4 regions of the Leeia speluncae genome follow, and region 1 is predicted to be linked to each of the others. Evidence: predicted binding sites of a transcription regulator. Region 1 holds the regulator's gene; each other region holds the start of a gene.

What was found. Region 1 encodes sigma-54, which starts transcription at its own class of promoters, with help from an activator protein. Its sites were predicted from a motif close to CTGGCACGCTTCATGCTT; they were not measured.
Region 2: the regulator sigma-54 is predicted to act here: its motif matches at 2,053-2,070, upstream of flgB (flagellar basal body rod protein FlgB).
Region 3: the regulator sigma-54 is predicted to act here: its motif matches at 5,356-5,373, upstream of LIN78_RS01360 (nitrate/nitrite transporter).
Region 4: the regulator sigma-54 is predicted to act here: its motif matches at 6,506-6,523, upstream of hybD (HyaD/HybD family hydrogenase maturation endopeptidase).

What each region holds. Positions count from the first base shown of each region.
Region 1 is NZ_JAJBZT010000004.1:235,827-243,918, reverse strand. Features, by position in the region: gene LIN78_RS09060 (surface-adhesin E family protein) at 1-340, opposite strand, end outside; gene rapZ (RNase adapter RapZ) at 343-1,260, opposite strand; gene hprK (HPr(Ser) kinase/phosphatase) at 1,250-2,200, opposite strand; gene LIN78_RS09045 (PTS sugar transporter subunit IIA) at 2,203-2,655, opposite strand; gene hpf (ribosome hibernation-promoting factor, HPF/YfiA family) at 2,876-3,211, opposite strand; gene LIN78_RS09035 (RNA polymerase factor sigma-54) at 3,259-4,683, opposite strand; gene lptB (LPS export ABC transporter ATP-binding protein) at 4,687-5,418, opposite strand; gene lptA (lipopolysaccharide transport periplasmic protein LptA) at 5,425-5,985, opposite strand; gene lptC (LPS export ABC transporter periplasmic protein LptC) at 5,990-6,574, opposite strand; gene LIN78_RS09015 (KdsC family phosphatase) at 6,577-7,110, opposite strand; gene LIN78_RS09010 (KpsF/GutQ family sugar-phosphate isomerase) at 7,165-8,092, opposite strand, start outside.
Region 2 is NZ_JAJBZT010000009.1:57,536-65,627, forward strand. Features, by position in the region: gene flgE (flagellar hook protein FlgE) at 1-477, opposite strand, end outside; gene LIN78_RS14630 (flagellar hook assembly protein FlgD) at 494-1,168, opposite strand; gene flgC (flagellar basal body rod protein FlgC) at 1,180-1,590, opposite strand; gene flgB (flagellar basal body rod protein FlgB) at 1,610-2,023, opposite strand; gene LIN78_RS14645 (GGDEF domain-containing protein) at 2,201-3,961, opposite strand; gene ftsB (cell division protein FtsB) at 4,244-4,579, opposite strand; gene eno (phosphopyruvate hydratase) at 4,693-5,976, opposite strand; gene LIN78_RS14660 (GNAT family N-acetyltransferase) at 6,072-6,548, opposite strand; gene kdsA (3-deoxy-8-phosphooctulonate synthase) at 6,551-7,390, opposite strand; gene pyrG (CTP synthase) at 7,396-8,092, opposite strand, start outside.
Region 3 is NZ_JAJBZT010000001.1:288,549-296,640, reverse strand. Features, by position in the region: gene nirB (nitrite reductase large subunit NirB) at 1-2,228, opposite strand, end outside; gene LIN78_RS01365 (bifunctional protein-serine/threonine kinase/phosphatase) at 2,263-3,930, opposite strand; gene LIN78_RS01360 (nitrate/nitrite transporter) at 3,935-5,146, opposite strand; gene LIN78_RS01355 (CmpA/NrtA family ABC transporter substrate-binding protein) at 5,530-6,642, opposite strand; gene LIN78_RS01350 (hypothetical protein) at 6,718-6,876, shown strand; gene LIN78_RS01345 (ANTAR domain-containing response regulator) at 6,968-7,543, opposite strand; gene LIN78_RS01340 (Lrp/AsnC ligand binding domain-containing protein) at 7,623-8,092, opposite strand, start outside.
Region 4 is NZ_JAJBZT010000001.1:459,969-468,060, forward strand. Features, by position in the region: gene LIN78_RS02240 (helix-turn-helix transcriptional regulator) at 90-1,085, shown strand; gene LIN78_RS02245 (hypothetical protein) at 1,208-1,636, shown strand; gene LIN78_RS02250 (hypothetical protein) at 1,664-1,924, shown strand; gene LIN78_RS18070 (hypothetical protein) at 2,106-2,228, shown strand; gene LIN78_RS02255 (hydrogenase small subunit) at 2,260-3,384, shown strand; gene LIN78_RS02260 (nickel-dependent hydrogenase large subunit) at 3,384-5,177, shown strand; gene cybH (Ni/Fe-hydrogenase, b-type cytochrome subunit) at 5,237-5,944, shown strand; gene LIN78_RS02270 (HigA family addiction module antitoxin) at 6,038-6,340, shown strand; gene hybD (HyaD/HybD family hydrogenase maturation endopeptidase) at 6,547-7,161, shown strand; gene LIN78_RS02280 (HypC/HybG/HupF family hydrogenase formation chaperone) at 7,161-7,475, shown strand; gene LIN78_RS02285 (thioredoxin domain-containing protein) at 7,477-7,923, shown strand; gene LIN78_RS02290 (hydrogenase expression/formation protein) at 7,923-8,092, shown strand, end outside.

The DNA.
Region 1 (8,092 bases):
GTACGATTGGAAGCATTTCACCATCTAATCCATTTGCTCGCTCTACCACCCTATTTTGTGCATCATATAGCAACCAATCTAACAGTTGCAGAGTGTGCTTTCGGCAATTAATTCTTTCTCTGTATAAACCTAGCGTTACATTTCCTTGCGCCCTAGCAATAGGGATTGAAAACATAATTCTTCGCCAGTAAGTCACTTCTTCTGCTTCAAATGACAGCTTGCTAGCATCATAAGCATGTTGGTTGGCATCTCCTAATGTGCCGACGGATAGCCAGTTTGCAGCCTTGGCATTACACGCCAGTATGAAGAGTACGCCAAACCATTTAGACAATTTCATCATGTCTATTTAGTCGGCAAGGAACGATAATCTTGTTGTTCCCGATGGCGAATTAACACTTTATTCGCTCCAGAAAAATAGGCTGCCAACTCTTCCACCAGAAACACCGAACGGTGCTGCCCACCAGTACAGCCGATTGCAACGGTGAGGTAACTCCGATTTTCTTCAACAAATGAAGGCAACCATTTCTCTACAAATGCTTGGATATCGGCTTTAAAGGCAATGACGGATGGTGTATTACTTAAGAAGTCTGCCACCGGCTTATCTTTGCCTGTCAGCGGCCTTAATAATGGATCGTAGTGAGGATTAGGCAATGCTCTCGCATCAAAAACCAAATCCGCGTCTAACGGTAAGCCATGTTTGAACCCAAATGATTGGAAAATTAGCGTTAATTGGCTTTTTTCAACACCAACCACCAGCTTTACCCAAGTTCGAAGCTGGTTCGCTTTCATATCACTTGTATCGATACGATGCGCACCAGACACCACATCGGCTAACTGCTCACGTTCTAGTTCAATACATTCAGCAACCGTTAGCTCCCCATGGGAGAGTGGGTGCTTGCGTCTTGTTTCTGAAAATCGCTTTACCAAAATTTCAGAACGGGCCTCTAAAAACAATAGGCGCACATCGACACCGGCGACTAAAAATGCTTGCAGATACTCAGGCAAAGAAGACACGCTTTGCCCACTGCGTGCATCAATACTAATCGCAGCTTTGCGATAACCTTGTACGGATAAAAACTCTGCAATTTGAGGGAGGAAATGCGCGGGTAAGTTATCTACGCAGTAATAACCGGAGTCTTCTAATACAGCTAGCGCCACACTCTTCCCTGAACCAGAAATGCCAGTTATTAGCACTAATTGAAACGGTTCGTTAGATTGATTCAGGTTAAGTGGCGGTCTTGCCGTCAGATTAGAGGTCACTTTGCTCTTCCAACATCTTTTGTTGTCGCTCAATAAACTCACGTGTGCTATCAATGCCACGTAACTGGAGAATATAGGCGCGCACAGCGGTTTCCACCAATACAGCCAAGTTTCGACCTGCGGCAACAGGCAACATCACTTTACGAACAGGTACACCCAAAATATCTTGTGTTTGAGCATCCATTTCCAAGCGGTCTAACGCGGCCAAGTTTTCACCACTTGCCTTCTGCAAATGAATAATTAACTTGAGCGTTTTTCTTGGACGAACAGCCGTTTCACCAAACACAGTCCGAATGTTTAAGATACCAAGACCGCGTACCTCGAGAAAATCTCGTAATAATTGAGGGCAACGACCTTCTAGTAACTCCGGAGCAACACGATAAAACTCAACAACGTCATCGGCAACCAAGCCATGTCCACGACTAATCAGGTCGAGCGCTAATTCGCTCTTACCCATCGCAGACTCGCCCGTAATTAACACACCAACTTCCAATACATCTAGAAATACACCATGCAAAGCAGTTGATACCGCTAAGGCCTTTGCCAAATATCCGCGCAACACATCCATCAAGTATGGACTGTGTTCAGGAGAAGAAAAAAGAGGCACGTGATGCTTTTCACAAAACTCCGCCAGAATAGGCGGTACTTGCTCACCATTGGCGACTATCATCGCGGCCATCGGGCTCGCGAACAATCGGGTGATTGATGCGTGTAAGGAAGGGAAATTCAGACTTCTTAGGTATTCCATTTCGGCAATACCTAAGACTTGTATTCGGTTTGGGTGGATAAAGTTTAAATGTCCAACTAGTGCTAGCGAAGATCTATCTGCTTCATCATCGTTAGAGATTACTTTTTCTGCAGCACCAAGGCCAGCAACCCAAACGATGGCAAGTTTATCTCTATTATCATCAAATAACTGCTGAACACTTATCTGGGGCATAGTTATACTTGTCCACCTAGTAATTCAAAAAGTTTTGCAGGATCAGTCTCAATTAACAATTGCTCTCTTAGCGTACGGCTACAAAATAATTCAGCCAATTCACCAAGAATTTGTAAATGCAATTCACTCGCATGATCAGGAACTAGCAAGACAAATAACAAACGAACAGGTTTGCCATCTGGGGCATCATACGGAATAGGCTCTTTTAATCGGACAAAGAAACCAGCCGCCTCTTTCAGTCCCTTGATGCGTCCATGCGGAATGGCAACACCTTGGCCTAATCCTGTAGACCCTAATTTTTCCCGATCAAATAAAGCATCGTAGACTTTGCTTCTAGCAATTTGAAAATCATTTTCAGCAACTAGCCCAACTTGCTCAAAAATGCGTTTCTTACTGCTAACATCTAGATCAAGAAAAACATGATCCACAGTGAGAATTTTGCGAATAAAACTCATACTTTTCATCCTGCAGGCGTATTCTGTTTTTTATTTCCTACGACTGCGGCATCGATAATTCTGTCAATATTCAGCTATACCTTAACTACAGTATAGACCTTAGCGGAAACAGATTATACATAGAAAAACAGCGAGACATCAGAGTCTCGCTGTTTTTACGCAATAGATGATTCATTCTCATGCGAAAACAAATTAACCATCGCATTTTACCGTTGAAACTTTATTCTTCGGCCAGTTGTTCATTCAAATGACGGTGACCACCTTCATGACGCTTTTCTGAACGTTTTTCCTTATGTTTAAGAACCAAACGGTCTAACTTATCAATCAATGCATCAATAGCAGCATACAAATCAGCATGAGTTGATTCTGCAAAAATGTCATTTCCACGCACATGCAAAGTTGCTTCTACTTTCTGCACCAGTTTCTCTACAGTCATGATGACATTGATATCAATAACATTGTCAAAATGACGAGTGACCTTGGCGAGCTTTGTTGTCATGTATTCACGGATAGCTGGGGTAATTTCCAGATGATGGCCGCTCATGGTCAGATTCATGGTGTTTCTCCTGTATTAACACGAATACCGCTATTTTGGTTATTTCGTTACAACGCTTTGCGTAAGTTTACTGGAGGGATTTGCATTGCTTCGCGATACTTAGCTACGGTTCTTCGCGCAACAATAACCCCTTGATTGGCAAGCATGTCAGATAACTGACTATCACTTAGTGGTTTGTTTGAATCCTCCGCTTGAATCAACTGCTTAATCAGTGCCCGTATTGCTGTTGCAGAACAAGCACCACCAGTGTCTGTATCTAATCGACTACCAAAAAAGTACTTTAGTTCAAAAATTCCTCTAGGGGTCATCATATATTTTTGATTAGTAACCCGAGAAACCGTCGATTCATGCAAATCTAATTCATCAGCTATCTCTCTTAATACTAGCGGAGACATGCCAACTTCGCCATATTCAAAAAATTTTGCTTGTCGAGCAACAATTGCCCGAGTAACACGCAATATGGTTGTAAACCGTTGTTGGATATTCTTAATCATCCAGCGGGCTTCTTGCAACTGTTCTTGAAGCCCTTTTCCATCTCCACCGCGCTGTCGCCCTAATATATTGGCATACATTTGATTAACACGGATTTTTGGTACAGCGTCACTATTAAGATGCGCTACCCACTGACCTTTTTCTTTGACGACGATCACATCTGGGACGATATAGGCTGCTTTTTCTTCTGAAAATGCCCGTCCTGGTCTAGGATCTAATCCAGAAATGAGTGATTGCGCCTCTCTGAGTTGATCATCGTTTGTGGTTAGCCTCTTTTTTAATTTAGTGTAATCCCTTGCGCCTAACAAGTCCAAATGTTGTGTAACAATTGTTCGGGCTAGTTTTACCATTGGTGAATCCGGCATACGTAGCAATTGCAAATCGAGACATTCGCTCAGATTTCTCGCACCGACACCTGCGGGATCAAAATGTTGAACATGATGAAGGGCAATTCGCCACTCCTCCTCTTCAACCGCCTCCTCCCAGTCTTCTGGACACATGGCAGCAAGCTCTTCCCACTCAGAAGCGAAGAAACCATCATCATCTAAGGATTCAATCACTAAAAAGGCGAGGAGTTTATCTCTATCCGATAGATGCATCTCACCTAATTGCGCAATGAGGTGTTCACGTAAGGAAGGATGTATCTCTACCTGATCGCCCGCCGGAATCTCTTCGTCATCATCACTGCTGCCAGAGGATTGCTGCCAGCTAAGCTCATCTAGCGCCTCTCCAGCAGCCTGCCACTCTTCTGTATTTGTTGAGTCAGTCGCACTACTCTCGCCAGCCTCAGCGTAGCTAGATTCATCTCCATTGCCAGACTCAAATCCATCAACCCTTTCAAGTAGTGGATTTAACTCCATAAACTGCTCTAACTCTTGTTGCAGATCTTGTGTAGATAACTGCAACAATCGAATAGATTGCTGCAGCTGAGGGGTCAGCGTGAGTTGCTGAGAGAGTTTGAGCTGTAAGCCTGGTTTCATGTGTTATAACCGGAACTGTTCGCCAAGATACACACGTCTTACCGCTTCATTATCCACAATATCGGATGGAGCACCGGTGGCTAATACCTTACCATCTGCAATGATGTAGGCACGATCGCAAATACCAAGTGTTTCGCGCACATTGTGGTCCGTAATCAATACGCCAATTCCTTTTTCTTTTAAGAAATTGATAATTCGTTGAATATCAATCACAGCAATCGGGTCGACACCAGCAAATGGCTCGTCTAATAAGATAAACTTTGGCTCGCTCGCTAAGGCGCGCGCAATCTCCACTCGTCTTCTCTCACCACCAGACAAGCTAATTGCGGGCTGATCACGTAGGTGATCTACATGCAGTTCTTCCAATAATTCTGTCAGTCTTTTTTGACGCGCTTCACGATCTTTAATATGCAATTCAAGCACTGCAAGCACATTTTCAGCCACAGTCATTCGACGAAAAATAGAAGCTTCCTGGGGTAAATAACCAAGCCCAGCTCTTGCGCGCTTATGGATTGGCCAACGCCCAATACTTTTCCCATCTAAATAGACATCGCCACCATTTGCGGGGACCAAACCTACAATCATGTAGAAACTAGTGGTTTTACCCGCGCCATTCGGCCCGAGTAGCCCCACCACTTCACCACTCGCCACTTCTAGCGACACATCCTGAACAACCGTTCTGGAGCGATATCTTTTTTGTAATTGTTCAGCACGCAAATGACTCATTTCGCTCATTCCAACTTAAGGTGTCGTACTAGGTTTTGCTGCATCGTTAGTGGTTGCAGTTTTCGGCTGGATAACGGCATGCACACGCCCGCCAGATTTACCGCCGGTTGCAGGGCTTCCTTGCACAGAGTATTGCTGACTGACCGCATCATAAAAAATAACCGCACCGCGAAGTTCATCGCCACCACGTTTTACACGCGCATCGCCGGTCAGTTTTAATTGATTTTTGCCACTGTCGTAATCAATTCTAGACGCTTGCGCCTCAATATATTCATCTACTTGATCTTGCTTTTGGCGAAAGGTCACTGGCTTACCATAGGCTTGCGCCAACATTTTGCCCGCCTTATCGCTTTGTACATCTATGCGATCCGCGCGAAGTCGTAGTGTTCCCTGAGTGATAATGACATTCCCTTCATAGCGACTAGTGCTATTGGCCATGTCCGACATGCCTTGATCTGCTTCAATATTGATTGGCTTATCTCTATCTGCTTGCTCAGCATACGCATTGCAAGACATTATCAATACAGCCAATACGCTTAACGGGCGCAAGACAGCTAATACAGAACTCTGTTTCATCACATTAAGACTTTCTATTCAGTAAAACGACACGTACTTTGTGCTTAAAGACCACTTGTTTGGTTAACTGATTGTAAGTTAGACCTTGAGCGGTAATTTTTGTGGTTCCTTCTGTAAGAACAACCACCGCATCAGTTTCCATTCTTTTTTCTTCCGGCCACACCGTCATATTGGTTGTGTAAATGTGTAAGGCAGGTTTTTTAGCATATCCGGCGCGTGACATTGTCACGCCTTTATCAAAATAAAGTTTGTTCCCGGTCTTATCTCTAATAGCAACTTTTGAAACGATGTGTTCATCTGGCAACCCTGGCTGATATTGAATCAGATGAGAGGAAAATAATTCGCTCGTATCCGTATCCGGGTAATGAACTAGTTTATCCGCCGTCAGTAGATGGGTAGGTACGCCATTTGCGCCCATCCTTGTCGCAACAAATTTTTCAATCACGTAGTCAGGATCATGTCGATCGCTACCATCTAACTTTAACTTTGTAGGCTGAACAATCTGCCGAAGCCAAAAAGATAGACCGGCTAGCAGCAACAATACTGCTAGCGGAAACCATGGCACGTGTTTAAACAAAGTAAATCGCACGATTAATCCAAGTATTGTGCCAAGTGTCGATCAAAAGTACCTTGAGCCTTCATGATTCGCTCGCACAGTTCTCTTACCGCCCCCTCACCACCTGCGCGAAGCGTCACCAAATGCGCTCTTTGCTGAACCTCCTCAGTTGCAGCAGGCACAGTGACGGCCAGTCCACTAAGTTTCATTGCAGGTAGATCTATCCAATCATCGCCCATAAAGCCGACAACATCTGTTGATAAATTCAATGTTTGGATTAAGTCCAAAAAGGCTTCTTTTTTATTTTCTACACCCTGATAGAGATGATTCACACCTAAATTTTTTGCGCGCAAGGCAACTGTTTCTGATCGGCGACCAGTAATAATGGCGACCTCAACCCCTGAAGACTGAAGCATTTTTAGCCCATGACCATCTAGGGTATTAAATGCCTTCATCTCTTCGCCACGGTCATTTAAATACAAGCGTCCATCCGTCAATACACCATCTACATCAAAAACCATCAGTTTGATTTTTTTTAGTCGACCTTCAAGGCTAAGATTCTCTGACATATGAAATACTCGTAAATTAATCTGACTTTGAAACGCTTTTGTCACTAATGCGAACTAAATAATTCCTGCTTGCAAGATGTCATGCATATGCAGAGCGCCAACTAGTTGGTCTTTATCATTCACAACTAAAAGGCTAGTAATCTTTACACTCTCCATGAGGCTAAAGGCATCAACCAATAAACAATTTTCTTGAATTGTTTTTGGAGAAGGCGTCATTGTCTCACCAATGCGTACCGCCCTGAGATCGCCAAACTTACTAAAAGCGCGTCTTAAATCACCATCGGTAAACACCCCGCAGAGGCGATCATCTTCTGTCAACACGGCAGCAAAGCCCAATCGCTTGCTAGTCACGACATTTAGTGCGTCAGGAATAGAATCAGTGACCCGAACGATTGGCAATTGTTCACCGGCATGCATGACATCACTGACCTTCATCAGCAACCGTCGACCTAAACGACCGCTTGGATGTGTTAGCGCAAAATCTGCGGGACCAAATCCTTTAATATCTAATAGCGCAACGGCTAATGCATCCCCCATGACTAGGGCTGCTGTGGTACTAGAGGTTGGCGCTAATCCTAGTGGACAAGCTTCTTTAGGCACGCTGACATTCAAATGAACGGTAGATGCTTTTGCTAATGTGGATTGAGGATTACCCGTTAACGCAATCATGGCAATTTGATGGTGCTTTACATAAGGCAATAAAGCGAGCACTTCGTCACTTTCACCAGATTGGGAGAGCGTGAGCAACACATCATTCGGTCGTAGCATGCCCAAATCACCATGACACGCTTCACCTGGATGCATAAAGAAAGCAGGGGTACCCGTGCTGGCCATCGTTGCAGCAATTTTATTACCAATATGACCTGATTTTCCCATTCCCGAAACCACAACACGTCCTTCACAATTCAAGATTAATTGAATTGCCTCAAGAAACGCATCATCTAACCTTGCGCGAACGGCTTCTACCGCCGCTACTTCGGTC
Region 2 (8,092 bases), on a different contig from region 1:
ACCGACGGTTTGTGTGGATGTTGCTTGCGGCTGCAAATCTGTTGAATCAATCTGCAAGTCAACAGGTGAAGAAGAAATGATATTGCCGCTACTATCGGCATCGTAACCAGTCAAATGGTGACCCGCACTGTTCACAATATAGCCACTTTTATCGACTTGGAACTGTCCGTTACGTGTATAGCTAATCGCACCATTATCAGACATGCGGAAGAAACCATCACCATTCACTGCAACATCTAATGGATTGCTAGTAGAAGTGATTTCGCCCTGCAAGAATTGCTGAGTAACCGCAGCTAACGAGCTACCGATACCAATGTTGTTTGTACCGCCTGTGTTCAGGCTTGCAGCAAATGCATCCGAAAATTCTGCACGAAATGGTTTAAAACCAACCACGCTAGCGTTCGCTACGTTGTTACCAATCACATCCAAACTTTTAGAGGATGAATTTAAACCACTTAGACCTTGTTGGAAGCTCATTTGATATCTCCCCTAATTACAGAATTTGAACAATATCAGACAGGGAGATATCGCCTACACCTGCCACATTAACCGTGATACCAGCGGAGCTGAATGTCGCGCTAGAAATCTTTCCATAAGACAAAGTAGTTGATTCAACAGCGGTTGAACCTGAAGTCGCGGAAACAGAAAAGGTATAATCGCCATCTTCTAACTGAGTGCCGTCAGAGTTAACACCGTCCCAGCTAAAGTCCACCATACCGCTACTTTGTGCACCTAGATCCACGGTATCAACCGTATTGCCATAGCTGTCTTTAACAGTAACAACAACGCTACTTGCACTTCCATCTAAAACCACCGCACCTTTTGCGGCACCATCCTCCAGCGTCAAATTATCGCCGGATGTCATCACACCACGTCCAACCAAAGAAGCCGCTTGGTAGGATTGAGAAGATGCATAGGAGGTAGCCAAGTTCTCCATCGTCGTATTTAGCTTCTCAATACCAGTCACCGTGCTAATTTGAGCCATTTGCGAAGTGGTCTCAGAATTATCCATTGGGTTCAATGGGTCTTGATTTTGCAACTGCGTAACAAGCAATTTCAAGAAACGATCTTCAATGGTAGAGCTAGTTGAATCAGTCGTAGTGGTACTACTGCTGTTCAAATAGGCATACGGATTTGAACTATCGGTTGAGGTAACTGTGGTAGACATTTAACTACTCCTTACTGACCTAGTGACAAAGTTCTTGTCATTAGGGTTTTTGCGGTATTCATCATTTCAACGTTTGCCTGGTATGAACGAGAAGCAGAAATCATATTGGCCATTTCTTCCACCACACTCACATTTGGCATGGCGATAAAACCTTTTTCGTCAGCCAATGGATTACTAGGCTCATAAACTAGTCTTGCAGGAGAAGGATCTTCTACTACCTCTTTAACCTGAACGCCCATCGCACCAGTGGAAGAACCATCTACAGGCATTGCTTGGAAAATTACTTGCTTCGCTTTATACGGTTGGCCAGTTGAGCTAGTGGCCGAATCTACGTTTGCCAAATTGCTCGCCACCACATTCAGGCGCATAGACTGTGCAGTCATTGCTGAGCCAGCGATTTGAAATACTCCCATAATTGACATGTTAGTTACCTCTTATCGTTTATTGGCTAGCCATTGCTTGCTGCAATGTCTTAATTTTGCCAGTCGTGAAGTTCAGCAACGCTTGGTACTGCAATGCATTGTCTGTAAATCGCGCCATTTCATCTTCTGCCTCAACGGTGTTTCCATCGATAGATGGCTGTTTTGGCACACGGTATTGCAACTCAGCGCCACTAAATCCTGTTTCACTTGCTCCGGCAAAGTGAGCACCATTTGTCGTTTGCAATTGTAATTGCTGGCCGTTACTACTATTTCCTAATGCATTAGTGAGCGCAGATTTAAAATCAAAATCTTTTGCTTTGTAGTTTGGCGTATCAGCATTGGCAATGTTGGCACCTAAGACTTCTTGGCGATACGACCTTGCTTTCAAGGCGCTCTCTAAAAATCGAAAGTGTCCATCTATTGAATTCACCATGCTTTACCCCTCACTAGTCATCCAATTAAAAGCACAAAACATGCCAGACTAAATATATTGATAAAATACAAAGACTTAACATTATTTAACCACTAAAAAACCTCTCCAAGCTTGCTAAAAAGAAAAAGGGCGGCAATGATTGCCGCCCTTCTATTTTGTATTTACCGCTTCTTTGAATTATTCGCTAATTTCTACACGGTTCTTGCCGGATAACTTTGCTTGGTACATTGCACTATCCGCACGACCAATCACATCCATCTCATCTTCCCCCTCACGGTATTCGGCAACACCACAGCTAAAGGTAATTAGCACACGCTCATTATTATGTAAGTAGAAACGTTTAGTTAATTCACGCTGTACACGTTGCATCACCAAAACACCTTCTTCGACAGGAGTAGAAGGAAGCAAAATGACAAATTCCTCACCACCATATCTAGCAACTGAATCTGTCGGCCGTAAAACATCTTTGACCACCTTAGCCAAATGAGCAAGTGCCATATCGCCAGCTTGGTGACCAAGGCGATCGTTCAACTTCTTAAAGTTATCGATATCAAGTAATGCAATCGACAGTTTTTTATGTTCACGATTAGCCCTAGACAACTCAGTCGCAAATGCGTCTTCCATGCCTCGGCGATTTAATACTCCAGTGAGTTGATCCGTTCTTACTTGCTCGGACACTAACTCGATTTCTTTTTCCAGTGCAGTGACTTTTTCCGAGGCTTTTTCCGCCTCTTCCCTCACCTTCACTAGCTCATCTCGCGAACGAAGCATATCCAGCTGCATAGAACGTGTATCGTCCATCAAGCGATCGACGATAGAGGCAATTTTAGTTAAATCATCAGTTTGTTTAATTTCAGAAGAGTAACTAACAATCTTGTCGTGGTAAGAACCAGTACTCGACGCCATCGTACTTAGTCGATCAATAAAGCTTGTGATCATATTCTTAAACGTATGCTTAGCCTCAACTAAGCTCTGTTTTAAGTGACCTTGTTTAAAAATCAACTCTGATAAGGACTCTTCCATTTCATATAAGAAACGGCTATCTAAAGGCTGATCAATAACCGCACGGATGACTTCAACCTGCCCTTGCATCCAGCTATCATCTGCAACCAATTCAGAAATGTTATTGACCAGTAAACGTAGTAATCTTTGTAGACCCAACATTAATGTTTGATCAGACTCATTTCTTAACTCTAGCTTTAACCAAAATTTCTTAGCAACTGTTGAAAAGGCTTCAAGCCCTTTCATTTCGGTTGTTTCTCGCAAGCGGGTAACTAATGCCATTGCTTCTTCATGCAAATCTGGTGCAGTAGTAAGACGAGCGACCACTCCATACTCTAAGGTATAAATCAGCAAATCACGCCAAGCTTGAAACACCTGCCCTGCATCTCCTTTAATCTCCGAGGAAGGGGTAGGCTCCAGCTCTTCTTGCAAAATATCATCTAGTTGAACATTGTCCGACCAAGCGGTGACCAAGGCATCCAATTTGGTAAACAATAAATCCGGCTTACTTCCAAAATTAATAAGCACCTTTTCAAGTGCTTCTTTTTTCTTCGGTGTTGTCCAACCCGCTTGCCGAAGATCCCACTGCTTGATTAGATCTCGGACTAATTCAGCCCAAGCATTCCCTTTGCCGCTATCTACGTCACTAGCGTCAGCAAGGGATTCTAAGATTTTCTCAATCCAAGCATTCCAATTACCTGATTGCAAATGGTCATCAAGTACTTGTTTCGTGCGCTGCAATTCAAAAGCAGGCTTTTGGAGCTTTGAAAATCGTTCAGTCAGTAGTTGTAGAACGGGGTGCGTATCTTCAACAGGCACGCCAGCGATTTGGCAATAGGTTTTTCGATAATTATCAGGAGTAGGAAGCAGACGACTCATTGCCATCTGCTTAAGCGTTTCTCGAGCAATTTCAGCTGGATTAGAAAAATCAGCCATTCAGCACCTGTAAAACAGTTACTTGTAAATGAAAAAAAGAGTGTTTGAACTTGTTAAGAATTGCAATCTTAATCAGTAAACATGGCGAACACAACGCTTTTAAAATCACTTTGTAATAAACAGATTTAGGCGTTAGCTCAACAGATTAATAATAGACCAATCAGGAGGTAAATATTGGAGAGATGCAAAAATCTTTGCGTAAGAATGGCTCAGATGCATTGAATAAACTAGCCAACCCTTAAATTCACTTACTTTGGGCAAGCCACTTAAAACAATTACCTGTTAATCTTCAGACTTCACCACATTGGAAGTAGCTTGGGCGGGAGCTGGCGTTGTATTTTGGGTATTCAAAATTTGGATAAACAATTCATCTTGTTTAATCATGCCCAGTTCATGACGGGCACGCTCTTCAATCGCATCAAAACCCTGTTTCAAATCCATTACTTCGGCTTCTAAAGCATCATTTCGATGCTTTAACCCTTCGTTCACTTTTTCAGCTTGTTCTAGCTGGGTCTCATGTTGCCATACCTTAAACCACCCTCCTTTACCCAACCACAAAGGGTACTGAAGAGCAACAATAAGTGCAGCTAAAGAAAGACTAAGTAAACGCAGGAACACGACTAGAATCCAAAATTTTTTATAAATCTAGCATAAATAATGTAAAAGCAGAACTGCCATCTAGCAGTTCTGCTTTTAGATTCATTTCATTTCACGAAGAAATGGGATAAATATTAGCTGATATGATAGAACGCATCACGACCAGCGTAGCGAGCCATATCGCCCAACTCTTCTTCAATACGTAGTAGTTGGTTGTATTTCGCCATACGGTCAGAACGAGACAGTGAACCTGTTTTGATCTGCATACAATTGGTAGCAACCGCCAAATCAGCAATCGTACTATCTTCTGTCTCGCCTGAACGATGAGAAGATACAGAGGTGTAGTTTGAGCGCTTAGCCAAATCAATTGCTTGCAAGGTTTCAGTCATAGAACCAATTTGGTTAACCTTGATCAAGATAGAGTTAGCAATACCTGCCTCAATACCTTGTTTCAAAATTTTAGGGTTAGTAACGAAAACATCGTCACCTACCAATTGAACGCTATCGCCCAAACGGTCTGTCAATGCTCTCCAACCATCCCAGTCGTGCTCAGACATGCCGTCTTCGATACTGATAATTGGGTATTTGTCAGCCAAAGAAGCCAAGTAATCGACCATTTGCTCGGTGGTCAATTTCAGACCGTTACCGCTCATGTCATACATGCCATCTTTGTAGAACTCAGATGCAGCACAATCTAGCGCCAGTACTACATCTTCACCAGCGACATATCCAGCATTTGAAATAGCTGTCAGAATCAATTCGATCGCAGCTTCATGGCTTTCGATATTTGGTGCAAAACCACCTTCATCACCCACTGCAGTTGACATGTCTTTATCTGCAATTAGCTTTTTCAGTGCATGGAAAACTTCCGCACCGCAACGCAATGCTTCACGGAATGTAGGACGACCAACAGGCACAATCATGAACTCTTGGAAGTCGATGTTGTTGTTAGCGTGCGCGCCGCCGTTAATCACGTTCATCATCGGCACTGGCAATGTCATTGGACCTGCACCACCTAGATAACGATAAAGTGGCAAGCCAGCTTCTTCAGCCGCTGCACGGGCAACGGCCATAGAAACAGCCAAGATCGCATTCGCACCCAGACGGCTCTTCGTTTCTGTACCATCTAGTTCAATCATTGTGCGATCGATAAAAGCTTGTTCTGAAGCATCTAAGCCAATAATAGCTTCACAGATCTCGGTGTTGATATTTTCAACAGCCTTCAAAACACCTTTACCTAGATAACGGCTTTTGTCACCATCGCGCAATTCAAGCGCTTCTTTTTCACCAGTAGATGCGCCGCTAGGAACCGCAGCGCGCCCCATCACACCGGACTCTAGCAATACATCAGCTTCAACAGTCGGATTACCGCGAGAATCTAAAATTTCGCGGGCAATAACATCAACGATAGAACTCATGCGTGATATTTCCTTGTAGATTTTGAGTTAACAACTTTAAGGGGGATAGAAAATCAAAGGGACTTGTTAAGCCAAGTCCCTATTTAATCTGATTTTTACGGTAAAATTTTCTCAAAGCAGATGCTTCTTGGCTCATTTACATATTCACCAAATGAAGGAATGCGTGAGTAACCCGCTCGCTCATACAAAGCCACCGCTTCTGGTTGACGATTTGCGGTTTCCAACACAATTCGATGATAGCTAAATTTTCTTGCAGCTTTTTCTAACTCAGAAAGCAAACGACTAGCTACACCCATGCGTCGAAAAGCTGATCGTACATACATACGCTTGATTTCAACCGTATCGGCTTCAATTGGCTTTAAGGCACCACAGCCAGCCAACACGCCATCGCATGTTGCTAAATACAGCGCGTTGCCAGGTTTGTCTACATCCGCCAGACGAAACGGACTAATTTGGTAGTCACCATAACGCCCAACTAATTCAGCTTCCATTTCGCCAATTAGCATAATGGCAGCAGCATGCTTACTCGTTGTACGAGTAACGACCAATTCTAAATTTTTCACTTCAGACATCTTTACACCTCACTTTCCAGCCAGGTCGAAGATTTAACTGCGCGATCAATTTGTTGTAGCACTTCGAGCAGTGCTTTCATTTTCCCTAATGGCCAAGCATTTGGTCCATCTGACAATGCTTTTGCAGGATCAGGGTGGGTTTCCATAAATAAACCAGAAATGCCAGCAGCAACGGCAGCACGCGCTAAAACAGGTACATGCTCACGCTGACCGCCAGAGCTAGTTCCTTGCCCACCAGGCAATTGAACAGAATGCGTCGCATCAAACACGACAGGACACCCTGTTTCACGCATGACAGACAAACTACGCATATCAGATACTAGATTGTTGTAGCCAAATGATGCGCCACGTTCACAAACCATGATGTTATCTAAGCCACCATTCGCTTGCTTCGCCTTGTCTACAACGTGCTTCATGTCCCATGGCGCAAGGAACTGTCCTTTTTTAATATTAACAGGCTTACCAGAACATGCTACCGCTTTAATAAAGTCAGTTTGGCGGCAAAGAAATGCAGGCGTCTGCAAGACATCTACCACCGCGGCAACGGGATTCACCTGTTCAATATCATGAACATCGGTGATGACTGGAACGCCCACTTTTGCGCGTACATTTTCTAAGATTTTTAGGCCTTCATCCATACCACAACCGCGGAATGAAGCGCCTGAACTACGATTTGCCTTGTCGAAAGACGACTTGAATATAAATGGGATATTCAAGCTTTCAGCAATTTCTTTCAGTTGACCAGCAACATCAATTGAAAACTGCTCACCCTCGATTACACAAGGGCCTGCAATAAGAAAGAAAGGTTGGTTCAGGCCGACTTCAAAACCACATAGTTGCATATAAATTAACCTTTGTTTGATTCGCTGTATGCAACAGCTGCCTCAATGTATGACTTAAACAATGGGTGTCCGACACGCGGAGTAGAAGTGAACTCTGGGTGGAACTGCACACCAACAAACCATGGATGGTCTGCAAGCTCAATGACTTCACAAAGCGCTTCGTGCCCTGCCGAACGACCAGAGACAATTAATCCGGCCTCTTCTAGTCTAGGAAGATAATGGTTATTTACTTCATAACGATGACGATGACGCTCTACATAACGTTCACCACCATATACCTTGCTAATCAATGAGTCTGGCTTCATCACAAACTCTTGACCGCCTAGACGCATTGTTCCGCCAAGATTTGAGTTTTCATCACGTGTTTCAATTTTACCATCGTGATTAACCCATTCATCAATCAGCGCAACCACTGGATATGGCGTTTCTAGATTGAATTCGGTAGAAGATGCACCTTCCCAGCCGGCAACATGACGCGCAAACTCGATCAACGCAAGCTGCATACCGTAGCAAATGCCAAGGTAAGGGATTTTGTTTTCGCGAGCAAATTGAACAGCTTTAATCTTGCCTTCCACGCCACGCTTACCAAAACCACCTGGTACTAAGATGGCATCTTTACCTTTTAGGCAAGCCGCACCGTCACGCTCGATCTCTTCAGAATCAACGTACTCGATATTGATCTTTGTGCGGGTATGAATCCCA
Region 3 (8,092 bases), on a different contig from region 1:
TCACGGTAAAGCTGCAAGAAAGCACCGCTAAACTCTTTCACCTCTTCTGCAGTTTTTACTTTGCACAAGAATTGCGCCACTTCGGTTTTGATACCGCCGTTACCGCCAATGTAAAGCTCCCAGCCAGAATCCACCGCAATCACACCAACGTCTTTAATACCCGCTTCTGCACAGTTACGTGGGCAACCAGATACCGCCAGTTTCACCTTGTGAGGGCTCCACATATTGGCCAACATGGTTTCGAGATCGATCCCCATTTGCGTACTGTTTTGGGTACCAAAACGGCAGAATTCAGACCCCACACATGTTTTAACGGTACGGATAGATTTACCGTAAGCATGGCCTGAATTCATACCCAGATCTTTCCAAACGCTTACTAGATCTTCTTTTTTCACACCTAGTAAATCGATACGCTGACCACCAGTCACTTTCACCATTGGGATATGGTATTTATCTGCCACATCTGCAATTTTGCGCAGTTCAGAAGGATTGGTTACCCCACCCTTCATTTGAGGGATCACCGAGAAAGTGCCATCTTTTTGGATGTTGGCGTGCGCACGTTCATTAATGAAACGAGATTGCGGATCATCCACCGCCTCTTTTGGCCAAGTGGAAATGAGGTAGTAGTTCAGCGCTGGACGGCAAGTGCTACAACCGTTTGATGTTCTCCATCCCATGGCTTTCATTGCCGATGGAATGGTAATCAGATGCTGATCACGAATCGCTTGGCGGACTTCTGCATGAGAATGATCTGTACAGCCGCAAACTGCTTTGGTTTTTGGTGTTTCTTGGAAATCAGAACCCAAAGTGTTCATTAGGATTTGCTCAACTAAGCCGGAGCAAGAACCGCATGAGCTAGCTGCTTTGGTGTTTTTCTTCACATCATCCAGCGTGAACAGACCTTTTTCTTTGATCGCCTTCACAATGGTGCCTTTGCAAACGCCATTACAGCCGCAAACTTCATCGCTATCTTGCATGGCCATCGCACGGTTTTGCCCTTGGTGACCGGTATCACCTAGATTGCTTTGCTCACCAAACATCAAATGATCACGAATATCGGCAATTTCACGGCCTTCACGCAGTAGCTTGAAGTACCAGCTACCATCCGCTGTATCGCCATATAGGCAAGCACCGACTAGTTTTTCATTTTGAATGACTAGGCGCTTATAAACACCGGCAGCAGGATCAGACAAGATGATGTCTTCCGTGCCTTCCCCACCAGAGAAATTACCAGCAGAGAATAGATCAATACCGGTGACTTTTAGCTTGGTAGACAGCACCGAACCTTGATACGCCGCTTCGCCAATCCCTGATAGATGGTTCGCAGCTACTTTTGCCATTTCATACAGCGGTGCAACCAAACCATAAGCAATACCACGGTGGTTTGCGCATTCACCAATCGCGAAAATGGCTGGGTCAGATGTACGAAGTGCATCATCGACTTTCACGCCACGATCACACTCAAGACCTGCTTTGGCTGCTAATTCGAAGTTAGGGCGAATACCCACCGCCATCACCACTAACTGCGCTGGAATTTCTTCGCCAGACGCTAGTTGAAGCGCTTTCACACGGCCAGATTCATCACCAATTAGCGCCTGAGTTTGTGCACCAAGACGGAAATTAAGGCCACGATCGACTAATGATGCTTCTAGTAATTTACCGGCAGTTTTATCTAGCTGACGCTCTAGAAGCCAATCGCCTAGGTGAATAACGGTAACGTTCATGCCGCGAAGTTTTAGGCCGTTTGCTGCTTCCAACCCAAGCAGGCCGCCACCAATCACGACAGCATCCTTGTATTTAGTTGCTGCATCAATCATCTCGTGCGTATCTTTGATATCACGATAGCTAATCACGCCTGCTAGTTCTTTTCCTGGCACAGGCAAGATAAATGGATTAGAACCCGTAGCAAGAATCAGATAATCATAGTCAGCAACCGTACCATCAGACGCGATCACGCGCTTATTCTCACGGTCGATATCTGTCACTGTCTTGTTCATGTGTAGCGTAATACCGTTTTCTTCATACCAAGACACTTCATTTAAAATGATTTGTTCAATGGTTTGTTCACCAGCCAACACAGGGGAAAGCAAAATGCGGTTGTAGTTTGGGTGGGGTTCGCTACCAAATACAGTGACTTCAAATTGGTTTGGCGCTAAAGCAAATAACTCTTCAAGGGTTCTCACCCCCGCCATCCCGTTACCAACTAGTACCAGTTTAGATTTGCTCATCTCGGTTCCTTTGACTCTGTTCTAACTACGGCAATTACTGCAAAAACAAGGTGTATAAAAGCAAGAGGTTCAGTAAAAGTGATCCCAATGCGATGGACTGCCAAACTCTTAATGGTTGTCGCTGCATAAGCGGCAACCGTTTTGGCATCAGAGAAAGGCTTTCACCTCTTTCTAATGCAATGACAAATTCTTCTGCGGTTTCGAAACGTCTTTCTGGGGTGGTTGCCACCGCTTTTAGCAACACACTTTCTAACCATGCAGGTGTATCTGGACGGTATCGCGCTGGTGACACTGGCTCTCCAAACACTGGCTTTTGAAACGGTTCAATTTCGCCATATGGGTAATGGTGAGTTAATAACCAGTAAAGCGTTACACCGGCTGCGTACAAATCAGACTGTGCGGTAGCTAATTCACCAGCCAATAACTCTGGCGCCATAAAACTAGGGGTCCCCGGCATATTGTCAGGGCGATCTTCCGTCACACCAGGGCAACACGCCGCACCAAAATCGAGCAACCGTAAACGCTTATCTACGCCCCAATGCAGATTCTCTGGTTTGACATCGCGATGCAAAATATTGCGACGATGCAAGATACCAAGCGCCTTCCCCATCCGGATCCCTTGTTGGATCACATCAGGAATACTCCAGCCCTGCTGGTTTTCAGGAGATTCCGCCAAGGAGCTCCCCTGATACTCTTTCATCAACAAATACAAGTGACGACGTTCAGTTCTTACGCACAACTCAGGGAAGTAATGGCTTCCCAAACGCCGTAGAATCCATTCTTCTGTCAGCAACGCACGTTCTGCTTGCACATCACCAGCAGAAATGGGAGGCAAGGTTTTCATCAACCAAGGCTGACCCGTTTCGTCTTCTACGCGGTACAACAGGCAGTTACGCGATTCACGCCACAGTGATTTCACTGTCAGGCCATCAATTTTTTCACCCGCATTCAATCGTGCAGGGACAGGTAAACCACCTAAGCCAACCAACTCATCACCAAGAGATCTAGCCGGTAAGCCTTCTACATCCACCACAATCGCAGAAACGTTGTCGGTAGACCCCATCTGCAAGGCGTTACGCACTAGCGATTGGGCAGCCCCTTTCGCATCGGGAAAGTGGCTTAAGATTTCTTGCATGCGAGCATCGCCTAACGGCTCCCATACCCCATCGCAAACCAATACGTAGCGATCACCAACTAACAACTCTGACTCAACAAAATCAGGAATAACTTGAGAGTCCAATCCCAGTGCACGCTTTAACACATGCTGTAAACCTGGCTGATCCCAACTGTGATCCACCGATAACTGGGTAATCGCACCATTACGGATACGGTAACAACGGGTGTCTCCCAAGTTCACAACGGTCAACCGTTGTCCTCTTAAGATGACACCGCACAAAGTGGTCATCAGTGGTTTGATAGGAGACATTCTTAAGCGCTGGTTTTGCGCATTAATTAGTCTCTCTAGCGCTGGCACTACATCTAAAGTGTCTGGCAACGCGTAGTAATCAGCGGCCATTTGTCTCACTGTACTGGTTGCAGCTTCTGCACCATCGGCACAATCACTGACACCATCAGCAAGCAAGACAAGAACACCTTTATCTTTTGGTAGTGGCGCCTCAGGCTCCACTACCATCCAGGCATCTTCGTTGCGGTCTTTTAAACCCGCACGACTTTCAGCAAACCACTGGATGACCGGTAGCATGGTCTTAGACCTTAGCAGTAGTCACTGCTGCAGAACCCCATGTGGTTCTCCAACGTTGTTTCACGCTGCTTAATCCAATCCAGGCAATTAGTCCCAAACTTGCGAATAACCACAAACCAACCGAGTAACCACCAGTTGCTTGCTTCACCGCGCCTAGGCCTGCAGCCAACAAGAAGCCACCCACACCGCCTGCCATACCAATCAGGCCAGTCATCACACCAATGTCTTTGCGGAAACGTTGAGGAACAAGTTGGAAAACAGAACCGTTACCCATGCCTAGGAACAACATCGCTAGTACGAACAAGGTCACAGCGGTACCTGCGCCACCAAAACCAAAACCAGCGGCAGCAATTAAAAGAGAAGCAGCGGTATAAACAATCAGTAGCGCTTTCACACCACCAATGCGGTCTGCTAATGTGCCACCTAAAGGACGCATCACAGAACCAGCAAACACACAAGCAGCGGTATATAAGCCGGCAGTTTTCGGATCGAAACCAAATTGGTCGTGGAAGTAAGCAGGCAAGCCACTAGCGAAACCAGAGAAACCACCGAAAGTAATCAGATAGAAGAACATGAACCACCATGAATCTTTGTCACCAAGTACTTTTAGGTAGTCATTCAGGGTTTTCTTCGGTGCTTCACCAGGCGCATCCTTCGCAAACACCATATAAAGCACAAAGGTAATTGCCAACGGAATCACCGCAAAACCAAACACATTGCCCCAGCCAGCCAACATTGCCAAAGCAGGTGCAAACAGCGCCGCCAATACCGTGCCAGAGTTACCCGCACCAGCAATACCCATTGCAGTGCCTTGGTGTTCAGCAGGATACCAGCGAGATGCTAGCGGCAATGCAACTGCAAAAGACGCGCCTGCTACACCTAGAAACACCCCTAAAATCAAAGCCTGTTGAAGGGAGTGAATACCTAGAATCCAAGCACCTAGTAACGCAGCAATCACAATGACTTGGCCTACGGCACCCGCCATTTTTGGCTTGATTCGGTCAACCAAAACACCCATAAATAAGCGTAGGACAGCACCCGCCAAAATCGGTGTTGCCACCATCAAACCACGCTGCTGTGGGTTTAGATGAAGATCTGCAGCAATTTGAAGCTGTAATGGACCTAGTAGATACCAAACCATAAAGCTTAAATCGAAATATAGAAAAGCCATCAGTAAGGTGGGTGTATGTCCAGCCTGCCAGAATCTTTTATCCATGTTCGTCCATCCTTTAGTTGAAACTGCACGAAAAAGAAGCCAAATAAAAAAGGCGTCCATTCGCTTCAGTTCTCTCCTCCTGAAACAAATGGACGCCTTTGTCCTTATTGTCTTAATTGATCTTCATTGATCAATCAGACTTTCAAATTCAAATTGTTGCCGTCGTTGGCGCTAACAAACTTCTCTCGAAGTCGTCAGTACTTTTACTTAAGCATTAACTGTGCCAGCTTTTATAAAAACACCTAACTTATTGAATTAATTAACTTTTATACAAAACACTCAGAAACATGCATTTAACTAACTGACTAAATCCGCTCCGAATTTGTGCATTCTCGACAAAGCTGGTGCATATTCATGGTGCAATACAACTAATAGCAGCGGTCTTAACTGCCATTTACCACATTCACCGATCTCATTTCAGAGTCCGGTAACGCAACCCCCATGGATTGCGCCGCTCTTTTATAAAGCGCAATTTCACTCACTTCAGCGGCAACCGCTAAGGCATCTTTATTCTTACTAAACATTCCCCAGCGCTTAAATTGATCTACAAACCAAGCGCCATCCGATAAATACGGAAAATTCACACTACCTTCATCATGAAAACGAATCGGATGCTTTGTCACCGTACATCCACCTAAACCATTTTCATAAACACCTAAAAAGCGCGGCAGAATATCCGCCATTGTGGCGTTAACATAACCATCTTCCACCATCCAACGCACCACCTCTTCACAGTGCGCGGGTTCGTCAATATATCGACACGCCTCTAAAATGCACTCGACTAAGGCCTGAGCGGTATTTGGAAATTTACTCACAAACTCTTTTGTCGTACCCAGCACCTTTTCAGGATGGTTTGGCCAAATATCTTGTGACGCCACCACCGAAAAACCAACACCGTCTCGTATGGCTCTGGCATTCCACGGTTCTCCCGCGCAAAAACCATGGATTTGGCCCGACAGCATGTGATTCCCCATTTCAGGCGGTGGTAAAACCACTAACTCCACCTCATTGAGTGGATCGACACCTAAACTGGCTAGCCAGGTATACAACCACATCGCGTGGGTACCGGTTGGGAATGTTTGCGCAAAACGTAACTCGCGAGGATGCGCATGGATATACTCAGCCAAGCTAGCGCCGTCATGAATGCCTAAACCAAGCAATTGCTTAGAAAGCGTAATCCCCTGCCCATTTTGATTCAGCGTCATTAAGACAGACATTTTTTGCTGAATACCGCCAATGCCTAGGTGAATGCCATAGACCATGCCATACAGAATATGTGCGGCATCCAATTCACCAATAATTAAACGATCTCTGATGGATGCCCATGAAGAGCCAGATTGCAATCGAATCTTCAATCCATGCTTTTGATCAAGCCCCAACTTCACAGCAGTGACCAATGGTGCACAATCGGTTAACGGAATATAGCCAATCACCAATTCCGTTTTTTCTAATTCTAGGTTCGATTTACTTCGCATCACAGAAACATTATCTACCATGGCTCACCACGCCTTTCCGGCATAAAAAAAGGTGACAAGCGCTCACGGCACTTATCACCTTCTTTGGTATTCATTGTGAATGTAAACATCCATGCGCAGCACCTCATTGCACTGCTAGCAAAACCAGACTGCTCATGCACCATGGGGGGAAGCCATGGTGCAGAGCTTGTCCGAGACTCTCTCCTGTCTGAAGAGATTAAAAGCAATTCCCGTGCCAAGCCAGAAACCGCATAAATACGTATGACCACTAGTAAATTACGACTCGGTATAGTGCATAAACGACATAGCGCGCACTGCAATTGTGCAAAAAAGCAGATCCATTCACTCATAACAAATCCGCCATCGATACCAACTGACGCGCCAAATCGACTAATTTTTGTCCCTGCTTCATCGACAAACTGCGCAATTGTTCAAAGGCCTCTTGCTCACTCAGCCCTTTTCTCGCCATGAGAATACCCTTTGCCTTTTCAATTAACTTTCGATCAGCTAATTGCTGTTCAGCGTTAGCAAGCCGAACGGCCATCTCATGTTTTTGCTCAAATTGTGCTTTCGCCACTTCTAAAATGGGTGCAAGCCGCTCAGTAGATAATCCATCTACAATATAAGCAGACACGCCTGCTGCAACGGCTTTGCGAATAGTGTCGCGATCTGCTTCATTAGAAAACATCACGACTGGTCGTGGCGCTTCTGTATGCATCACCGACAATTGTTCGAGGGTATCGCGAGAGGGAGAGTTCGTATCAATGATCACCACATCAGGCATGCGAATAGACACTGCATGCAATAACGCTTTTGCAGAGTCGACTTCATCAATCACCTCATAACCGGCCGCTTCTAATGCATGTCTTGCTGCATCCATCGGCCGATTGGTGTCATTTACAATCAATATGCTGGGTTTCACGCATCCATCTCCTTATTAGAGATAAAGCAAAATCCATGCAAGAAACAAGATTGAACCAAAAAACAGAGAAAAAACCTACTTAATCCATAATAGGCAGGGCGAGGCTTTCTTTCACCTCTTCCATCACGACATAACTCTTAGATTCCGTCGCACCGGGGAGCTTTAACAAAATATCACCCAATAGTTTACGGTATTGGGTCATCTCCCCAATGCGCGCCTTAATCAGGTAGTCAAAGTCACCCGACACTAAATGGCATTCCATTACATTCGGCAACTTCAAGACTTCACGTTTAAACTCTTCAAACAAATCACCAGATTTAGACGCCAAACGGATTTCCACAAAGACTAGCAAATTTGCCCCTAGTGCCTTAGGGTTCAGCCTCGCAAAATATCCTTCAATAACGCCATCTCTCTCCATGCGCTTCACTCGCTCATTACAAGGTGTGGTCGATAAACCCACCTTTTCCGCAAGATCTGTCATCGCAATCCGGCCATCTTGCTGCAAGACACGCAGAATCTTCCGGTCTAAGCGATCTAACTCTCTAATCG
Region 4 (8,092 bases), on a different contig from region 1:
CTAATCTAACAGTTGGCTAACTAAAAAGGCATACTTTTTAGTTAGCCAATGGTGAGGTGATTCAAATAATCTTTGTTGGGAATGATGGTGTGAATCAGATAGAACGCATTTATAAAATTGAAAATTTACTGAATCAGCTCGGTGTAGTGAATCAATCGCGTTTTCTAGAAGAGTTGGAGGTTTCTTCGGCTACTTTTCGGCGCGATATTGAATATATGCGTAGTCGATTTAATGCCCCGATTGAGTGGTCTGCAGAGAAAAAAGGCTACCATTTTGTTAACCAAGGAATTGGTCCACGCTTCGCCTTGCCGGGGCTTTGGTTAAGTGAATCGGAAATCTATGCCTTATTGTGCATGCAGAATTTGTTGAAAGGGCTGGGCACGGGCTCATTAGCTTCTCATATTCAGCCTATTTCTAAACGATTGACGAGTATTCTCAATAAAGGGACACAAGCCGCCGATGAGTTAGAAAAGCGCATTCGTTTTATTCAGCCCGCTAAGCGCTTAGTGCAAAATAAATGCTTCGAGCAAATTGCGACCGCGACGATTTCCCGCAAAAAATTATCTATTCTTTATTACACTAAATCGACAGATCAAACCAAGATGCGCGTCATTTCACCGCAGGTGCTGACGTATTACCGAGATAATTGGTATGCCGATAGTTTTTGCCATGAGGCAAATGGGTTTCGACGATTTGCGGTGGATTCTATTCGGGAAGTCAAAGTATTAGACGAAGCGAGCCAAGCCTTTACCCCTGAAGAAACGATTGCTGCAATTGGCTCGGGATATGGCGTGTTTGCAGGAGAGGCTAAGCAGATGGCGAAGCTTAAATTTAGCAAAACGCGAGCGCGTTGGGTGGCGATGGAGCAATGGCATGCGGAACAAACGTCTCATACCTTGGCTGATGGCAGCTATGTACTTGAGTTTCCTTATGCCGATCACCGTGAATTGCTCATGGATATTCTAAAGTATGGTGCGGATGTGGAGGTATTGGCACCGACCTCTTTAAAAGCCGCAGTGATGGATGAAATTCAGCAGATGGCAAAGTTGTATGGGCAATCTGCAGAACAATCAGTGTATTCGTAACGTCTTTTTTTCCTCTTTTTTATTCACAGATAGTTGAGTCGCTCATTCCTTGAGCGACTCCCCCCTTTACACTAGTTGGCATGATTCGTTTGTTCTGATGTGCCACTTTGGAAAGGTGATCTGTGCAAGTTCTACTGAAAACCCAGTTTAAACAACATCCTTTGTATCAATTTCATAGCCGTAATGCGGTGCAGCAACTTGCACGTAATCATCCTGCTTGTTGGTTAATGGTGGATACACTCAGTGCGGGTAATTTGCAGGAAATTGCGCATCGCCGGGATTGGCTGGAAATCTTTCGTGCGGCAAGTGCGTATGAAGCAGCATTTGCGCTGGCATATGAATCAGTGAATACCGTGATTGATGGCGAATTGGTGGGGGATGTTTGGTTATCTCACAACCCAACCGCGTTATTTGCGTGGTGGCAAAGCCATGATGTGAGTGATTTGGCCATTAATCGTCCTATTGATGGGATGAGTTTTATGAATTGGATTGGCTACCAGCTACAGATGGCTAGTGAGCAATTTGAATGGGCAAAACGTATCGCTGCCTGAGTAAAAATAGAAAAGGAGAGATTGCTTATGTATTACTACTTCATTAAGTTTGAGAAAACTGCTTGGGTGCTGATGCTAGGGCTAATGATTTGGATGGCGGTGTGGGTTGTTGCAAGTAGCCAGATTTATCAGTTGCAACCGTTGGCGGGTGCTGAGCCAGTGAATGAAATGCTGCAAATGCATTTGCAAGAAAAAGTAGATACCTGCATTCAGTTTGGTTTGGTATTTGTTTTACTTGCGACAGTGAAAAGGTTTCGCAAAGATTACCGGCGTGATCCATTTATGTGAGCTGATGAAAGATGGCATGTGTGAAGAGGTCTTATATAAGACCTCTTCTTGTCTATGTATTTTGGTTGTAAGCACCGTTTCCACTTCGGAAACTATCTTTCCTTTCTTTGTTTTGTCCCCGCATTCCTAGTGCTCATAACTATCTGTTTTCAAAGATAAAAAATAATTCTCCTGATCTGGCATGGTATTTGATTGTGCTATCTACCCACTTGGCTTGCTGGTGCAGTACGGCGAGCTGATCTATATCCCTGATGTGGTTGCTAGTGCTGATAGCCATCGGCTGTTGTGTGGCGGCGAATGTTAGGGTTATCCAGACGACAGGAGAATAAAAAATAATGGAGACTTTCTACCAAGCCATGCGGCGGCAGGGGATTACGCGTCGCAGCTTTCTAAAATTTTGTAGTCTGACCGCGACTTCTCTGGGGTTAGGCTCTGCTTTTGTTCCTCGCATTGCCCAAGCGTTGGAAACTAAACCGCGTGTACCGGTAATCTGGTTGCACGGGTTGGAATGTACCTGTTGTACCGAATCATTTATCCGTTCTGCGCATCCGCTAGCGAAGGATGCGATCTTGTCACTGATTTCTCTGGATTACGACGATACGATCATGGCGGCGGCTGGTCATCAGGCCGAGGCGATTCTGGATGACATCATCAAGAATTACAAAGGGAATTACATTGTGGCAGTGGAGGGGAATCCACCGCTGAACGAAGATGGGATGTTCTGTTTCCCGGGTGGTGAGCCATTTGTAGAAAAACTGCGTCGTGTGTCTGCCGATGCGAAAGCGCTGATTGCCTGGGGATCTTGTGCGTCTTGGGGGTGTGTGCAGGCTGCTAAGCCGAACCCGACCCGTGCAACGCCAGTGCATCAGGTAATTACCGATAAACCAGTGATCAAGGTGCCGGGTTGCCCGCCGATTCCGGAAGTAATGGCGGCTGTGATTACCTATATGGTGACATTTGACCGGATTCCGGAACTAGACCGTCAAGGACGTCCGAAGATGTTCTACGGCCAGCGGATTCATGACAAGTGCTATCGCCGTCCACATTTTGATGCGGGGCAGTTTGTGGAATCTTGGGATGATGAAGGCGCGCGCAAGGGATATTGCCTTTATAAAGTGGGCTGTAAAGGGCCAACCACTTATAACGCGTGTTCGACTGTGCGTTGGAATGGTGGCGTTTCTTTCCCGATTCAGTCTGGTCATGGCTGTATTGGTTGTTCGGAAGAGGGTTTCTGGGACAAAGGGTCTTTCTATGACCGTGTAACGAATATTCCTCAGTTTGGTGTGGAAGCGAACGCAGACAAGATTGGCTTTGCGGTAGCGGGAACAGCAGGAGCGGCGATTGCTGCGCATGCGGCGGTCAGTGCGATTAAGAGCACGATCCTAAGAAAACAGGATTTAAAACCGATCGATAAAGATGCGGATGACCAGCCAAACAATAAAGCGCAGGAGAAAGTCTGATGGCTTACCAGACTCAAGGTTTTACCCTAGATAACAGTGGCCGCCGTGTGGTGGTGGATCCGGTAACGCGGATTGAAGGACATTTACGTTGTGAAGTGAACATTGATAGTAATAATGTGATTACCAATGCGGTCTCGACCGGCACGATGTGGCGTGGTTTAGAGGTGATTTTAAAAGGCCGAGATCCGCGCGATGCATGGGCGTTTGTGGAGCGAATTTGCGGGGTTTGTACCGGTACGCACGCGCTGACCTCGGTACGGGCGGTGGAAGACGCGTTAAAGATCGAGATTCCGGATAACGCGAACCTGATCCGTAACATGATGCAAGCCGCGTTGTATGTGCATGACCATTTGGTGCACTTCTACCACTTGCACGCTTTGGATTGGGTGGATGTGGTGTCTGCATTAAAGGCCGATCCGAAAAAAACCTCTGAATTAGCGCAAAGTATTTCTTCTTGGGCAATGTCTAGCCCAGGGTATTTCCGTGATTTGCAATCTCGCCTGAAGCGCTTTGTGGAAAGTGGCCAATTGGGCCCATTCCGCAATGGTTATTGGGGCCACCCTGCGATGAAGTTGCCGCCAGAGGCCAATCTAATGGCGGTGGCGCATTATCTGGAGGCGTTGGATTTCCAGAAAGAAATCGTCAAGATTCACACCATTTTTGGTGGTAAGAACCCGCATCCAAACTGGTTGGTGGGCGGCATGCCGTGCGCGATTAATGTGGATGATGTGGGGGCGGTTGGCGCAATCAATATGGAACGGCTGAATTTGGTGAAGTCGATTATTGATCGAACCATCGAATTCTGTGAGCAAGTGTATGTGCCGGATGTCATCTCTATTGCGTCTTTCTACCCGGATTGGTTCAAAATTGGTGGCGGGTTGGCTTCGCAAAGCGTGATGTCTTATGGCGATTTCCCGGATAAGGCGAATGACTATAGCGAGAGCAATTTGCTATTGCCACGCGGCGCGATTGTGAATGGTAAGTTTTCTGAAATTCACCCCATCGATTTGTATGCCCCTGATGAGATTCAGGAATTTGTGGCGCATTCTTGGTATACCTATGGGGATGACAACAATAAAGGTCTGCATCCGTTTGATGGGATTACCGAGCCGAAGTTTGAGTTGGGCGCGAACCACAAGGGGACAAAAACCAAGATTGAACAGCTAGATGAATCGGCTAAGTATTCCTGGATCAAGTCGCCTCGTTGGAAGGGGCATGCCATGGAGGTAGGGCCATTAGCGCGTTACCTGATTGGTTATCATCAGAATAAGGCTGAGTTTAAAGAGCCGGTGGATGCACTCTTGAAGCAATTGAATGCACCGATTGATGTGTTGTTCTCTACCGTTGGCCGTACCGCAGCCCGAGCGCTGGAATCGGTTTGGGCGGCGCGCAAGATGAGCGATTTTTATGATCGTCTGATTGCGAATATCAAGGTGGGTAATACCGCGACTGCCAACGTGGACAAGTGGGACCCTTCTACTTGGCCTGCAGAAGTAAAAGGGGTGGGCTTTACCGAGGCGCCGCGTGGTGCTTTGGGCCACTGGCTAAAAATTAAAAATACCCGCATCGATAGCTACCAATGTGTAGTGCCGACAACCTGGAATGCTGGCCCACGTGATGCCAAAGGGCAGATTGGTGCGTATGAAGCATCGCTAATGAATACCAAGCTGGCGGTGCCGGATCAGCCATTGGAAATCTTGCGGACGCTACATAGTTTTGATCCGTGCCTTGCGTGTTCTACCCATGTGATTGGGCAGGATGGTGGCGAATTGGTGAATGTGAAAGTTCGCTAATCAACCGGTGGGTAACTATGTAGATGGTTGCCCGCTTGAGTCTTGAAGAGGAGAACACAATGAAAGGTTATGGTTTTGACGGGAGCGCCCCGCAGGGGATAGGCCGCAAAGTGACCTCGGTGTATGTGTACGAGGCGCCTGTTCGGTTGTGGCATTGGGTGACTGTGCTTTGCATTATTACACTTTCACTCACCGGGTATTTTATTGGTAAGCCGCTACCTTCTGTGCCGGGCGAGGCGACGTTTTTGTTTGTGATGGGGTATATCCGCTTTGCGCATTTTACGGCGGGCTATATTTTGGCGATTGGCTTATTGGTGCGGATTTATTGGGCGTTTGTGGGGAATTCTCACGCACGGGAAATCTTTCTGGTACCGATCTGGGATAAGCAATGGTGGGGCGAGTTCTTTTTTGAATTGCGCTGGTATTTGTTTATCGAGCGCTACCCGAAAAAATATATTGGGCACAACCCGATTGGCCAATTGGCGATGGCGTCTTTTATCTGGGCGGCTATTTTCATGATTTTCTCTGGCTTTGCCTTGTATGGGGAAGGCTTGGGAACCAAGAGTTGGGCGTATAGCTGGTTTGGCTGGGTGATTGATGTATTTGGTGGCAATAGCCTGACGGTACACAACTGGCATCGACTAGGCATGTGGTCGATTGTGCTATTTGTGATGATTCATGTCTATGCCGCGATCCGCGAAGACATTATGTCTAAGCAAAGCATGGTTTCCACCATGATTAGTGGTTTTAGGATGTTTAAAGATTAGTAATAGTGGGCTTTGGGGGGACTTCGGTCCCCCGTTTTTTGCCTTGGATTTCTCTTTATATGGATTTGGGTAAGGGTGTGAGGTGGCGACAAAATGAAACCTGTTAACGCACATGCTTTTTTGCCTACCCGCAGCCCGATTCACCCTGGCCGTTTTTTAGAAACTCGATTTTTGTTGCCTGCTCGTTTATCGCAAACCGAGGCGGCGAGATTATTGGGGATATCTAGAAGACGCCTAAACGAGGTGGTATCGGGCAAGCGGGGTATTTCTCCTGACACGGCATTACGCCTGTCTTATCTGTTTGGGTTGCCACCCGCCTTTTGGCTTTCTTTGCAAAGCGATTGGGATTTGGCGCAGACCCGTCGTCGCCTCCCTATTGGGGTGTCAATCAACTAATCGCTATGCTTGCCTTGATGGAAACTAAGTTTTCACATGGTCAGTGGTGGTGGTGGTTAAGTATCTGATTTTATTCATTATCCTGTTGTATACCTAGTTGGCACAGAAATTGATTGTAACGGGGGGTGTAACAGGTGTTTCTAAATAAAAAATGAAGCGACAATTTTTGGACGTTTCATGATGAGAATAGAGGCGATATGCAGGAAATGTCTTCTGCCGAGCTGCCATGCATTAAGGTGCTGGGGCTGGGTAATCTGTTGTGGGCGGACGAGGGCTTTGGCGTGCGGGTGGCCGAGCAATTGTTTGGCCGCTATCAATTGCCGCCATCGGTTGAGGTGATCGATGGGGGGACGCAAGGTTTGCTTTTACTACCGTATGTAGAAGCCGCCGATAAACTCATTATTTTAGATGCCATCGATTTTGGTTTGCAGCCGGGTGAGTTGCGGGTGTTTTGTAACGAGGCAGTGCCAGCCTATTTAACTGCTAAAAAAATGAGCCTGCACCAGACGGGGTTTTCTGAAGTGCTGGGGCTGGCCGAGCTAAAGGGCAATTATCCAGAGGAAGTGGTGCTAATCGGGGTGCAACCCGTCGTGCTAGAAGATTATGGTGGTAGTTTGTCTGATCCGGTACGCGCGCAAGTTGCGCCGGCGTTAGCCTTGGCTGAGCGGCAATTAACGGAATGGGGCGTTGTGCTGAGCCCGCGCCAAGATGAAGACCGATTGAACGACGATAGTTTATCGATGACACGTTATGAGGCCGAGCGACCATCAGAAGAAGTGGCATGTCGTGTTGGCGATGCACGAGTGTGGGGAGGTGTGTGATGTGTTTGGGCGTACCCATGCAAGTGTTGGAATCGAACGGATTTGTTGCCCTATGTGCGGATGATTCTGGCGTCAGTGCCGTGGATGTCTCTCTCGTGGGGGAGGTGAGTGAAGGCGAGTGGCTACTAGTGTTTACCGGCGCTGCGCGAGAGCGCTTGTCTGAAGCGCGCGCTCTGGATATTCGCGATGCGCTCTCTGCGCTGACGGCTGCTTTAAACGGGGATTTTGACCCAAATGCCCATTTCCAAGATTTAATCAATAGAGAACCAAGTTTGCCACCGCATTTGCAAGCCTTGGTCAAGAAGGAGGCCTGAGATGACCATCATGACACCTGGCATGCAAGAAGCGGGTTTACTGGCCAGATTGGCGGGTTTGGGTTACCAAGAGGTGACGCTAGATAGCCTAGAAGCCATTGCGAGCGAACACCCTCACACGTTGGTGATGTTGAGTGATGACCCGGTGAAATACCCAGAGGTAATGGACAATGTGGTGATCGTGCCAGAGGTGTTAAAAGCACTGCCAGCAGGCAGCTTTTTCCCTGTCTATGCCAATTTGGCGGAAAGCAAAGCCATCGCCAAAAAATATGGGGTGATTAAATTCCCCGCCTTGGTTTTTTTACGTGGAACAGATTATGTGGGACTAATTGGTGGCTTGATGGATTGGCCAGATATTGTGCATGCGTTTGCGAGCAAACTAAAAGCGACTACGCAACGCCCACCATCGGTTGGAATTCCTGTCGTTACTGAACAGAAAGGTTGCTAATGAAGCCATTTCCTATTCCTGTTGTGGGGCTTGGCCCAGGATCGCAACCAGAAGATCCTGATTTGTCTTACATGCCCTTGCCAAGAGAGATTGAAGGGTTTGATATGCCTTATCTGCCAACGGCAGAAGAGGTAACTAACCTGGCTGCCGCCAAGCAAGTGATGGCTGA